DNA from 4 places in the Klebsiella sp. PK01 genome. Region 1 is predicted to be linked to each of the others. Evidence: predicted binding sites of a transcription regulator. Region 1 holds the regulator's gene; each other region holds the start of a gene.

Region 1 (3,167 bases):
CAAGGCGCGCGATCAGGGCAAACACATCAGCTACTTTGGCCCGGAAGCCAATGACTTCAGCCTGCTTGAACGCACCTTTTTAGAGTACGGCGAATTCGGCAAGGGCCAGTCGCGCAAATACCTCCATACCTACGATGAAGCGGTTCCCTGGAATCAGGTTCCCGGCACCTTTACCCCATGGCAACCGCTGCCTGAACCGACCGACGTGTTGTTTTATGAAGGGCTGCACGGCGGCGTGGTGACGCCGCAGCATGACGTGGCGAAACATGTCGACCTGCTGGTCGGCGTGGTGCCGATCGTCAACCTTGAATGGATCCAGAAGCTCATTCGCGATACCAGCGAACGCGGCCATTCGCGCGAAGCGGTGATGGACTCGGTGGTGCGTTCGATGGAAGACTATATCAATTTCATCACCCCGCAGTTCTCACGCACCCATATCAACTTCCAGCGTGTGCCGACGGTCGATACCTCGAATCCGTTTGCCGCCAAAGGCATTCCATCGCTCGACGAAAGCTTCGTGGTGATTCACTTTCGCAATTTGCAGGGGATTGATTACCCCTGGCTGTTGGCGATGCTACAGGGGTCGTTTATCTCGCATATGAACACCCTGGTGGTGCCAGGCGGTAAGATGGGGCTGGCGATGGAGCTCATTATGGCGCCGCTGGTCGAGCGCTTGATGGAAGGCAAAACCATTAGTTAAGGGCAAAATAAAACCCCGGTCGCCGTGCTGCCGGGGTTAGTGTCCCGCTACGTCAATTCGTCTCAGGCTTCGATCACTTCGTAAGAGTGGGTGATGTTGACGGCCTTTTCCAGCATCAGCGCCACCGAGCAGTACTTCTCCGCGGATAAATCCACCGCACGGGACACCGCCGCATCCTTCAGCTCTTTACCGGTGACGATAAAGTGCAGATTGATATGGGTGAACAGGCGCGGCGCCTCTTCACGGCGTTCAGAGGTCAGCTTCACTTCGCAGTTGGTGACGTTTTGACGCCCTTTTTGCAGGATAGACACCACGTCAATTGCGCTACAGCCGCCCGCCGCCATCAGCACCATTTCCATCGGGCTGGGCGCTTTGTCCCCGGAGTTGCCATCCATTAAAATCTGGTGGCCGGAGGCCGACTCACCGATGAAGGTTAGACCTTCCACCCATTTCACACGCGCTTGCATAAAATTTAACTCCGCTGTTGCAATTTTCCTGACAGATTACGCGCACATAACAAATCTCGCAACGGAAGGCGACCTGGGTCATGCTGAAGCGAGACACCAGGAGACATGCGGTGAAAGCTATGCTAAAACAGTCTGGATGCTACAGTAATACATTGATGTACCGCATGTATGCTGAGGAGTTCACATTACAGGCTGCATAAATTGAGCAGCCAGCTTCCCAGGCATAGGGAAAAATACGATTGCATGCCCGGATGCCGTGTAGTGTCGGCGTCCGGAGATAGCTTATAACAGAGGATAACCGCGCATGGTGCTTGGCAAACCGCAAACAGACCCTACCCTTGAATGGTTCTTGTCTCATTGCCACATTCATAAGTACCCATCAAAGAGCACGCTGATTCACCAGGGTGAGAAAGCGGAAACGCTTTACTACATCGTAAAAGGCTCCGTGGCTGTACTCATCAAGGATGAAGAAGGTAAAGAGATGATCCTCTCTTACCTCAACCAGGGCGATTTCATCGGTGAATTAGGCCTGTTTGAAGAAGGTCAGGAACGTAGTGCCTGGGTACGTGCGAAAACCGCATGTGAAGTGGCCGAGATCTCTTACAAAAAATTCCGTCAGTTAATCCAGGTGAACCCGGACATCCTGATGCGCCTCTCTTCGCAGATGGCGCGTCGTCTGCAGGTCACTTCCGAGAAAGTCGGTAACCTTGCTTTCCTCGACGTGACGGGCCGTATCGCTCAGACCTTACTGAATCTGGCGAAACAGCCTGATGCCATGACCCACCCGGACGGGATGCAGATCAAAATCACCCGCCAGGAAATTGGCCAGATCGTCGGCTGTTCTCGTGAGACGGTTGGCCGTATTCTGAAGATGCTGGAAGATCAAAATCTGATCTCCGCACACGGTAAAACTATCGTCGTCTACGGTACCCGTTAAGTCGCTAAACGGCGTATTGCTCCGCGCAGTACGCCGTTTTTGTTTCTCCCATGTGGCGCAGGCTGATTTACCACCCGGAAGTCAACTACGCACTGCGGCAAACGCTGGTGCTGTGTCTACCTGTGGCCATCGGGCTTCTGCTCGGCCATCTGCAGCAAGGGTTGCTGTTCTCGTTAGTTCCCGCCTGTTGCAATATCGCCGGTCTCGACACCCCGCATAAACGCTTTTTCAAACGCCTGATCGTTGGCGGCTGCCTGTTTGCCGGCAGCAGCCTGATTGTGCAATTGCTTCTGGCGCGGGACATCCCGTTGCCGCTTATCCTCAGCGCGCTGGCGCTGATTCTCGGCGTGACGGCGGAAATCAGTTCGCTGCACGCTCGCCTGTTGCCGGCATCGCTTATCGCCGCCATTTTTACCTTAAGCCTGGCCGGCAATATGCCCATCTGGGAGCCGCTGCTTATCTATGCGCTGGGAACCTTGTGGTACGGACTCTTTAACTGGTTCTGGTTTTGGCTCTGGCGGGAGCAGCCGCTGCGCGAGTCGTTAAGCCTGCTTTACCGCGAACTGGCTAATTATTGCGAGGCCAAATATAGCCTCCTGACGCAGCACACTGACCCGACGACCTCCCTGCCGCCGCTGCTTACCCGCCAGCAGAAGGTGGTCGATTTAATTACCCAATGCTACCAGCAGATGCATATGTTAGCCGCCAACCAGCGTAGCGATCATAAGCGCCTGCTGCGCGCGTTCCAGGTTGGGCTGGATCTGCAGGAACATATTTCAGTGAGCCTGCACCAGCCGGAAGAGGTACAAAAACTGGTGGAGCGCAGCCATGCGGAAGCGGTTATCCGCTGGAACGCGCAGACCGTCGCCGCGCGTCTGCGGGTGCTGGCGGATGATATTCTCTACCACCGCTACCCGCGTCGCTTCCAGATGGATAAGCAAATCGGCGCGCTGGAAAAAATCGCTTATCAGCATCCCGATAACCCGGTAGGCCAGTTCTGCGCCTGGCACTTCAGTCGTATCGCCCGCGTGCTGCGCACCCAGCGCCCGCTGTACGCACGTAA
Region 2 (3,167 bases), on a different contig from region 1:
CGCCTCTTTCGGCGCCCATCCGGATTTCGGCGTGGCGCTGGAGCGTACTGTTACCGAACTGCTACAAGGCCGCAGTCTGAAAGATCTCGACGTCTTTACCCCTCCGACCTTTGATGACGAAGAAGTTGCCGAGCACGCCAACCTGGAAACTCACTTCATTGATTCCAGCGGCCTGATCTCCTGGGATATGTTTAAACAGGATGCCGACTATCCGTTCGTTGACTGGAATTTCTCCGGCACCACTGAAGAAGAGTTCGCCACCCTGATGGCTATCTTCAAAGCCGAAGATAAAGAAGTCTATATCGCCGACTACGAACATCTGAGCGTCTACGCCTGCCGGATCATCGTTCCGGGGATGTCCGATATTTATCCGGCGGAAGACCTGTGGCTCGCTAATAACAGCATGGGCGCACACCTGCGCGACACTATTCTCTCCCTGCCGGGTAGCGAGTGGGAAAAAGAAGATTATCTGGCGCTCATCGAGCAAATGGACGATGAAGGACTTGATGATTTCACGCGCGTCCGCGAACTATTAGGCCTGGCAACCGGCAAAGACAATGGCTGGTATACCCTGCGTATCGGCGAGCTGAAAGCGATGCTGGCCTTGGCCGGCGGCGACCTTGAACAGGCGTTGATTTGGACAGAGTGGACCATGGAATTCAATGCCTCCATCTTCAGCCCTGAGCGCGCCAACTATTATCGCTGCCTGCAAACGCTGCTGTTGCTTAGCCAGGAAGAAGAGCGCCAGCCGCTGCAGTACCTGAATGCCTTCATCCGTATGTATGGCGCGGATGCTGTGGAAGCCGCTAGCGCCGCCCTGAGCGGAGAGGCGCCATTCTATGGCCTTCAGGCGGTCGATAACGATCTGCGCGCTTTCCCGGCACATCAGTCTTTACTGAAGGCCTACGAAAAGCTGCAGCGGGCAAAAGCGGCCTTCTGGGCCAAATAACCCATTAGGGGTAAACCATAACGTTACGGGGCCGCCAGCGGCTCCGTTTTTTTATGATTTGCTCCAAAACCACGCCATTTTGTAGGTGCAAAGTTAACTATAAGTAAAATCCAAACATTGATGATATTTAGATTGTTAATTTTAATAAAAATACTCCATTTTAATTAACCGTAAACAATGGTCACTCATGGAAATTTTCAACATTATTTGCAAATATTAAAATTTAGTTTTTCATTAAAAATCAAAAAGATAAAGCCACAACAGGCTAATTCCACACGCAAAATGGGCCTATGACTCCGGTAGGATATGATCTACATCAAATTCCCTTCTATAATGCTTTGTTAGTATCACACCGCCAACTTATATAAAGAGAGAGTTAGTGTGAAAGCTGACAACCCTTTTGATCTTTTACTCCCTGCCGCGATGGCGAAAGTCGCCGAAGAAGCAGGTGTCTATAAAGCGACGAAACATCCGCTGAAGACGTTTTATCTGGCGATTACCGCAGGTGTCTTCATCTCCATCGCTTTTGTGTTTTATATCACGGCGACCACCGGTACTGCCGCAATGCCTTTCGGGATTGCCAAACTTATCGGCGGGGTATGCTTCTCACTAGGTCTGATTCTTTGCGTCATCTGCGGTGCTGACCTTTTCACCTCGACCGTACTGATCGTCGTGGCGAAAGCCAGCGGGCGTATTACCTGGGGTCAGCTGGCAAAAAACTGGCTTAACGTCTATGTTGGAAACCTGATCGGCGCGCTGCTGTTTGTACTGTTAATGTGGTTATCAGGCGAATATATGACTGCCAACGGCGGCTGGGGCTTAAATGTTCTGCAAACTGCAGACCACAAAATGCACCACACGTTTATTGAAGCCGTCTGCCTGGGTATCCTGGCTAACCTGATGGTGTGTCTGGCAGTCTGGATGAGCTACTCCGGCCGCAGCCTGATGGACAAAGCGATGATCATGGTGTTGCCGGTTGCGATGTTTGTCGCCAGCGGCTTTGAACACAGCATCGCTAATATGTTTATGATCCCGATGGGTATCGTAATTCGCAACTTTGCAAGCCCGGAATTCTGGACCGCTATCGGTTCAACTCCGGAGAGTTTTTCTCACTTAACCGTTATGAACTTCATCACTGATAACCTGATTCCAGTCACTATCGGAAACATCATCGGCGGTGGTTTGTTGGTTGGGTTGACATACTGGGTCATTTACCTGCGTGGCGACGATCATCATTAATGGTTGTCTCAGGCAGTAAATAAAAAATCCACTTAAGAAGGTAGGTGTTACATGTCCGAGCTTAATGAAAAGTTAGCCACAGCCTGGGAAGGTTTTGCGAAAGGTGACTGGCAGAACGAAGTCAACGTACGTGACTTTATCCAGAAAAACTACACCCCATATGAAGGTGACGAATCCTTCCTGGCTGGCGCAACTGATGCGACCACCAAGCTGTGGGACAGCGTAATGGAAGGCGTTAAACAGGAAAACCGCACTCACGCGCCTGTTGATTTCGACACTTCCCTCGCATCCACCATCACTTCTCACGACGCGGGCTACATCGAGAAAGCGCTCGAGAAAATCGTTGGTCTGCAAACTGAAGCCCCGCTGAAACGTGCGATTATCCCGTTCGGCGGTATCAAAATGGTTGAAGGTTCCTGCAAAGCGTACAATCGCGAACTGGACCCGATGCTGAAAAAAATCTTCACCGAGTACCGTAAAACTCACAACCAGGGCGTTTTCGACGTATATACCCCGGACATCCTGCGCTGCCGTAAATCCGGCGTACTGACCGGTCTGCCGGATGCTTACGGCCGTGGTCGTATCATCGGTGACTATCGTCGCGTTGCGCTGTACGGTATCGACTTCCTGATGAAAGACAAATTCGCCCAGTTCAACTCGCTGCAGGCGAAACTGGAAAGCGGCGAAGATCTGGAAGCAACCATCCGTCTGCGTGAAGAAATTGCTGAACAGCATCGCGCGCTGGGTCAGATCAAAGAGATGGCGGCTAAATATGGCTACGACATCTCCGGTCCGGCGACTACCGCTCAGGAAGCTATTCAGTGGACCTACTTCGGTTACCTGGCCGCCGTTAAATCTCAGAACGGCGCGGCAATGTCCTTCGGTCGTACTTCCAGCTTCCTGGATATCTACATCGAACGTGACCTGCAGGCGGGTAAAATCACCGAGCAAGACGCGCAGGAAATGGTTGACCACCTGG
Region 3 (3,167 bases), on a different contig from region 1:
CTGTTGTACAGGTCTTTACCTTTAGATTGCAGATAAGCGACGGATGGACGCAGCGGTAAACCGAAATCGTCGAACTGATACTGGGCAACAACTTCGAAGTTCTGCGTCTTGTTGGCAATACCGCCGCCAAGATTGCTGGTGGATTTACCGAAGGAAGTCATGTTGCGGGTTTCCGCGTACATTGCGGCCAGGTAGATGTTGTTAGCATCGTATTTCGCGCCCACGGTCCAGGCATCGGCTTTATCGCCGCCGGCGTAAGCGCTGTTGGCCGCTGCGGCCACCTGATTGTTGGTACGGTCAGAAGAAGCATACGCCGCGCCGAAGCTGATGCCCATGCCGAGATCGTAGGAAGAGGAGATACCGAAACCGTCGCCATTTTCACGGGCCAGTTTACGATCACCGCCGTTATTGGTGCCTTCGCCGGAGCCAGCGTTTTCGTTATTACCCTGATACTGCAGAGCAAAGCTCAGACCATCAACCAGGCCGAAGAAATCGCTGTTACGATAGGTCGCCACGCCGTTGGTACGGCCAAGCATGAAGACGTCAGTTTGGGTGTAGCTGTCGCCGCCGAATTCCGGCAGTACGTCGGTCCACGCTTCGACATCATAGATAACGCCGTAGTTACGGCCGTAGTCCAGAGAACCGTAGTCAGCAAATTTCAGACCCGCGAAGCCCAGACGGGTCCAGGAGTTAGCGCCTTCACCTTCAGTGGTGTTCGCCTGAATATTGTATTCCCACTGGCCGTAGCCGGTCAGCTGATCGTTGATCTGCGTTTCGCCTTTCACGCCTAAACGCGCGTAGGTTTGGTCGCCATCTTCAGAAGCATCGTCAGAGAAATAGTGCAGACCGTCAACTTTTCCGTAGAGGTCAAGCTTGTTGCCGTTTTTGTTATAAATTTCCGCAGAGTGCGCCGCGCCTGCTGCTAATAACGCCGGCAGCATAATAGCCAATACTTTTCTTTTCATTATGTATTCCCTTTAATCATAATTAATATGAATTGTCTAATTCCCTGTGGAATGACGAATTGATACTAGCCGCTTAAGTTCATTTTTAATTAAATAAAAAATGTAATAAAAGTATATTAAAATATTTCAAAATATTTATTTTATATTCAATATATGTATTTTTTATTCTTTAGGTGATTAATATTTCTGTGGTTTATTGGTGTTTTATTTTCCTTGTTGATATTAATGTTTTTTAAATTACCCATTGAAATGACATTTGCACTGTAAATAATATAAAGCATGACAGGTTATATATTGATAGATTACATTTGGAATAATGTTATTTTATAATTAATGGCGCTACATTTCATCAAATCGTCTTATTTAAAAACATGACCACATCCATAGTATATAGGGAGCGCCCCAATCCTGCGTTCGCGGGTGGCCGAAAGCGCTTAGCACCATACTCATGCTTCCAGATAAGCACGATAATTGTATAATGTGACGCGCATCACAATTGTGTGATTGGAGATCATGCGCAGTGGTTGAAGTATGGAGAAGGATTTAATGGACACTAAAGCGAAACGGAGCCCCGGCGGAAAGCTGGCGTTATGGGCTTTTTACGCCTTTTGCGGTTACTTTGTATGGGCGATGGTGCGGTACTGGTGGATAGTGGGGCGTATTCAAAGCATTCCCGGCGCCAGCATTGATGGTGAATTGGGTTCAACGGCAGGCAAATGGATTGGCGCGCTACTGGGTTTCTTGGTGCTGGGAGGTGTGGGGTCCATCCTTGGGGCGATAGCCTGGTACACGCGTCCCCAAATTCAGGGACATGAACAGCACGATTAAAGTTGCTATGCTCACAGCGGGTCCAGGCATCAGGAAAAGCTCATGTTATTAGCTGAATGGCAACAACGATTTGAAAACTGGTTAAATGCGCATCATGCGCAGGAAGATGCGGCTCATGATATATCTCACTTTCGCCGTGTCTGGAGTACCGCGCAGCAACTGGTCGGCGATAGCGACGCTGACCAGTTGGTTATCCTGACGGCCTGCTACTTTCACGATATTGTCAGCCTGGCTAAAAATCACCCTCAACGTCATCAGTCCTCACGGATGGCGGCAGAAAAAACGCGGTCTATCCTGCAAAGCGCTTTCCCCGACTTTCCCGCCGACCGTTATCCTGCGGTTATGCATGCTATTGAAGCGCATAGCTTTAGTGCGGCTATATTACCGCAAAGCGTAGAGGCGAAAATTGTGCAAGATGCAGATCGTCTGGAGGCTCTGGGCGCGATTGGCCTGGCTCGTGTCTTTGCCGTTTCCGGCGCGTTGAACACTATTTTGTTTGATGCTGACGACCCCTTTGCTGACCAGCGCGATCTTGATGACAAGAAATATGCCCTCGACCATTTTCAGAGTAAATTGCTACGCCTGCCTGAGACCATGCAAACGGAGCAGGGGAGAGCGCTGGCGGTGCATAATGCCCAATTTCTGGTGCAATTTATGGCGAAGCTGAGCGCCGAACTGCGCGGCAACCCTCTGTCGTTGGATGAGGCGGTTTTGCGCCGCTTTGCGCCTGCGGTTTAAATCCGTTGCGACTATTTGTGGTACTCTCTGCAAAAATTGTCCGTGCTGGTTGAGGTTATGCCGCAAAATTTACCAAAAGAAAAGCTCCTGTCTGAGCCGGCAGGGGAACACGCGCAGGCGTTATTGCGCCAGCTGATGACGATATATGATGTCAAAACCCTGGTTGCACAGCTGGTTGCTGTTGGCGATCAGCACTGGAGCCCGGCGATACTCAAACGGGTGGCGACGGTGAGCCGTGCGGCGAGCAGGTTGACGAACGCGGAGTGTGCGCATCTGGCGAGCCTTTTACCGATTCCGCCGCGCCATCATCCCGACTATGCGTTTCGTTTTATCGATCTCTTCGCCGGCATCGGCGGCATTCGCCACGGCTTTGAAGCTATTGGCGGGCAGTGCGTATTTACCAGCGAGTGGAATAAACACGCTGTACGTACCTATAAAGCTAACTGGTATTGCGATCCACAGGAGCACAGCTTTAACGCCGATATCCGCGAAATCACTCTCAGCCAGCGCAGCGATATCAGTGATGAAGAGGCGGCGAAGTCTATCCGCGAGGCGATCCCGCAACATGATGTGCTGCTGGCGGGCTTCCCTTGCCAGCCCTTTTCCCTCGCCGGGGTATCAAAGAAAAATGCCATG
Region 4 (3,167 bases), on a different contig from region 1:
CAGGCGGTAACCAGACCAAATCCGCCGCCGCGGCGCCGGAGTTCATGCAAGGTCTGCGTAATCATGCGCGCGCCGGTCGCCGCAAAGGGGTGTCCGTAAGCGATAGAGCCGCCCAGCACATTGAACTTGCTGGCATCGACTTCCCCGGTCGCCTGCGCGCGGCCCAGAACTTCCCGGGCGAAACGATTGCTGGCTAAACATTGTAAATTCGCCAACGTCTGCGCCGCGAAAGCCTCATGCATATCAATCAGCGTGAGGTCTGCAAGGGTAATTCCGGCCCTGTCGAGCGCCAGGGGAGTCGCCCACGCAGGGCCCAGCAGCATATCCTGCCAGACATCAATAGCGGTGAAAGCGTAGCTACGCAGATAGCCCAGCGGCGTTAACCCCAACTCTTTGGCCCGGGATTCGGTCATCATGATCACCGCGGCGGCGCCGTCGGTAAGCGGCGTACTGTTTGCTGCCGTCACGCTGCCGTGTTTACGATCGAACGCCGGACGTAACTTCTGGTAATCCGCGAGGGTTGAATTTTTACGAATATTGTTGTCCTGTTCCAGCGGCTCGCGATAAGGCGGCACATAGGCCGTCATCACTTCACTGGCCAATTTGCCCTCTTCCCAGGCGCGGGCGGCAAGCTGATGCGAGCGCAGCGCCAGCGCGTCCTGATCTTCACGGCTGATGCCCCAGGTTTTCGCCATCTGCTCAGCGGTGTCGCCCATCCGCAGGCCGGTTGAGTATTCCGCGACAGCTGGCGGCACCGGTAAAAGATCGCGCAGGCGCAGGCGGGAAAAGAGTTTTAGCCGTTGACCAAGGGTACGCGCTTTATTGGCATCCACCAGGGTGCGGGCCAGTTTTTTACTCACGCCGATGGGGAGAACGGAAGAGGAATCCGCGCCGCCGGCAATGCCCGCGCGGATCGTGCCGGCCATCAGGCTTTCGGCAATATTGGCTACCGCCTGAAAACTGGTGGCGCAGGCGCGACTAACACTATAGGCGTCGGTATGCACATTCATGCCGGTACCGAGCACGATTTCACGAGCAATATTAGGCGCTTCCGGCATCTGCACAACCTGGCCAAAGACCAGCTGTTCAATCACTTCCGGGGGAACTTCACTGCGCGCCAGCATTTCGCCGACGACCATTTTACCCAGATCAACGGCCGGAACGCCGTGATACGCCGTCGCCTGACGGGCAAATGGGGTACGTAAACCGCTGACAATGGCAATGCGATCGCCCTGACGGGTGATAAGCGGTAATGCCTGACTCATAACACTCCCCTGTTAACCGATAAAACCAAGTGGTCTGACCTGATAACTAGTCTTAACTAATTTTTTACATTAAGCCAATCGGGGAAGAGAAAAAGTGGGAGCCAAAACACATTGAATAGAAAAGATAACGCCTCAGGAAAGAGGCGTTAAGAGAGAGGATTAACGTAACCCCAGCTGGAAGATCAGCGATTCCGCTTCGCAGCTAAAAACAAAATCGATATTCAGCTGCACGCCGCCGTCAACATCGGTGAACGTCGAGTTAATTTTGCACGGTTCAGACTCAACATTGCGGGCTTTTTCGCTCAGCGCGGCGAGCGTCGCTTCCGCTTCAGCGCGGTTGGCAAACACGCGGCTGTAGGAGGCGGTGCAGTCGGTGTTGTCCACAATGGTGCCAACATCCATACAGCAGCAAACTGGGGTTTCATCAGCGCTACATTTACTCATCGTAGATTTCCTCTGTATATGCACCTTTGGTGCCAGACAAATAATGCGCCTATTTTACGCCCGCCCCCGGCCGCCCTCCAGTTGTTAATAGCAAGAAAACGGTTAAGTGACAGAAATCACACTTAAAAATGATCCAAAACAAAAATGCCCCACTTTGGGCATGACGCACCGGGGCAATTTTGCCAGCTGGATCGCGTTTCTGTTATCACAATTGAAAAATCTCATAAACAAACTTGCAACAACTCATCTGGTCAGACCTATACTCAGGCCACTGGTCTGATTTCTCTGTCGTAAAGCAGACCCTACACTTCGCGCTTCTGTTACGGCATGTAACATAGTTTAAATAAAAATAACTCAATGAGGTTATGGGCATGAGCCAGAAAACCCGCTTTACCCAATCTGCCCTTGCAGTGGCTGTAGCACTTGTTTCAACCCAAGCCTGGTCCGCAGGATTCCAGTTAAATGAATTCTCCTCTTCCGGTCTTGGTCGTGCCTATTCCGGTGAAGGGGCAATCGCTGACGATGCGGGCAACGCCAGCCGTAACCCCGCGTTAATCATGATGTTTGACCGCCCGACGATGTCGGCAGGCGCCGTCTTCGTCGACCCGGACGTTAATGTTTCTGGTACCTCGCCTACCGGTAAAAGTCTGAATGCAGACAATATTGCCCCAACGGCATGGGTACCAAACTTCCACTTTGTTTCGCCAATAAACGAGCAGTTTGGTTGGGGCGCATCTATTACCTCTAACTATGGTCTCGCGACTGAGTTTGCTGATGACTATGCTGCCGGCAGTATGGGTGGCAAAACCGATCTCACCACCGTTAACCTCAATTTAAGCGGCGCCTATCGCCTGAACAGCAACTGGAGCTTTGGTTTAGGGTTTGATGCGGTGTATGCGAAAGCGAAAATCGAACGCTACGCAGGTGATTTAGGACAAATCGTTGCCGGTTCCGGCAAGCTGCCTCCAGCGCTAGCGGGCCGGGTCTCCCAGATCCCTGCAGACACTCAGATTGCGCATTTGAACGGCAACGAATGGGGCTTCGGCTGGAACGCCGGTATCCTGTATGAGCTGGACAAAAACAACCGCTACGGTTTCACCTACCGCTCTGAAGTTAAAATCGACTTTGATGGCAACTATAAGAGCGATCTGCCGTCCGCGTATAACCAGATCCTCGGCAACTTCGGTCTACCGGCCGGTACCGATGGCCGTACCACTAACGGCGCGCTGACTCTCAATCTGCCAGAAATGTGGGAGCTGTCGGGTTATAACCGCGTCGCGCCGCAGTGGGCAGTGCACTATAGCCTGACCTACACCAGCTGGAGCCAGTTCCAGGAGCTGAAGGCCACCGGCAGCAATGGTCAGACGCTGTTCTATAAAGATGAAGGCTTTAAAGATGCTTATCGCATCGCGCTGGGTACCACCTATTACTATGACGATAACTGGACCTTCCGTACCG

What was found. Region 1 encodes CRP, which controls carbon source genes, mostly activating them, when cyclic AMP is high. Its sites were predicted from a motif close to ATGTGANNNNNNTCACAT; they were not measured.
Region 2: the regulator CRP is predicted to act here: its motif matches at 1,254-1,271, upstream of focA (formate transporter FocA).
Region 3: the regulator CRP is predicted to act here: its motif matches at 1,444-1,461, upstream of drpB (cell division protein DrpB).
Region 4: the regulator CRP is predicted to act here: its motif matches at 1,814-1,831, upstream of AC22LX_RS08425 (YfcZ/YiiS family protein).

Annotation. Positions count from the first base shown of each region.
Region 1 is NZ_JBYEZM010000005.1:469,401-472,567, reverse strand. Features, by position in the region: gene AC22LX_RS18490 (phosphoribulokinase) at 1-700, shown strand, start outside; gene AC22LX_RS18485 (OsmC family protein) at 763-1,167, opposite strand; gene crp (cAMP-activated global transcriptional regulator CRP) at 1,472-2,104, shown strand; gene AC22LX_RS18475 (YccS/YhfK family putative transporter) at 2,155-3,167, shown strand, end outside.
Region 2 is NZ_JBYEZM010000007.1:96,505-99,671, forward strand. Features, by position in the region: gene ycaO (30S ribosomal protein S12 methylthiotransferase accessory factor YcaO) at 1-949, shown strand, start outside; gene focA (formate transporter FocA) at 1,331-2,188, shown strand; gene pflB (formate C-acetyltransferase) at 2,240-3,167, shown strand, end outside.
Region 3 is NZ_JBYEZM010000002.1:328,160-331,326, reverse strand. Features, by position in the region: gene ompC (porin OmpC) at 1-965, opposite strand, end outside; gene drpB (cell division protein DrpB) at 1,512-1,793, shown strand; gene AC22LX_RS06855 (phosphohydrolase) at 1,836-2,531, shown strand; gene AC22LX_RS06850 (DNA cytosine methyltransferase) at 2,589-3,167, shown strand, end outside.
Region 4 is NZ_JBYEZM010000002.1:682,223-685,389, forward strand. Features, by position in the region: gene fadI (acetyl-CoA C-acyltransferase FadI) at 1-1,265, opposite strand, end outside; gene AC22LX_RS08425 (YfcZ/YiiS family protein) at 1,425-1,709, opposite strand; gene fadL (long-chain fatty acid transporter FadL) at 2,081-3,167, shown strand, end outside.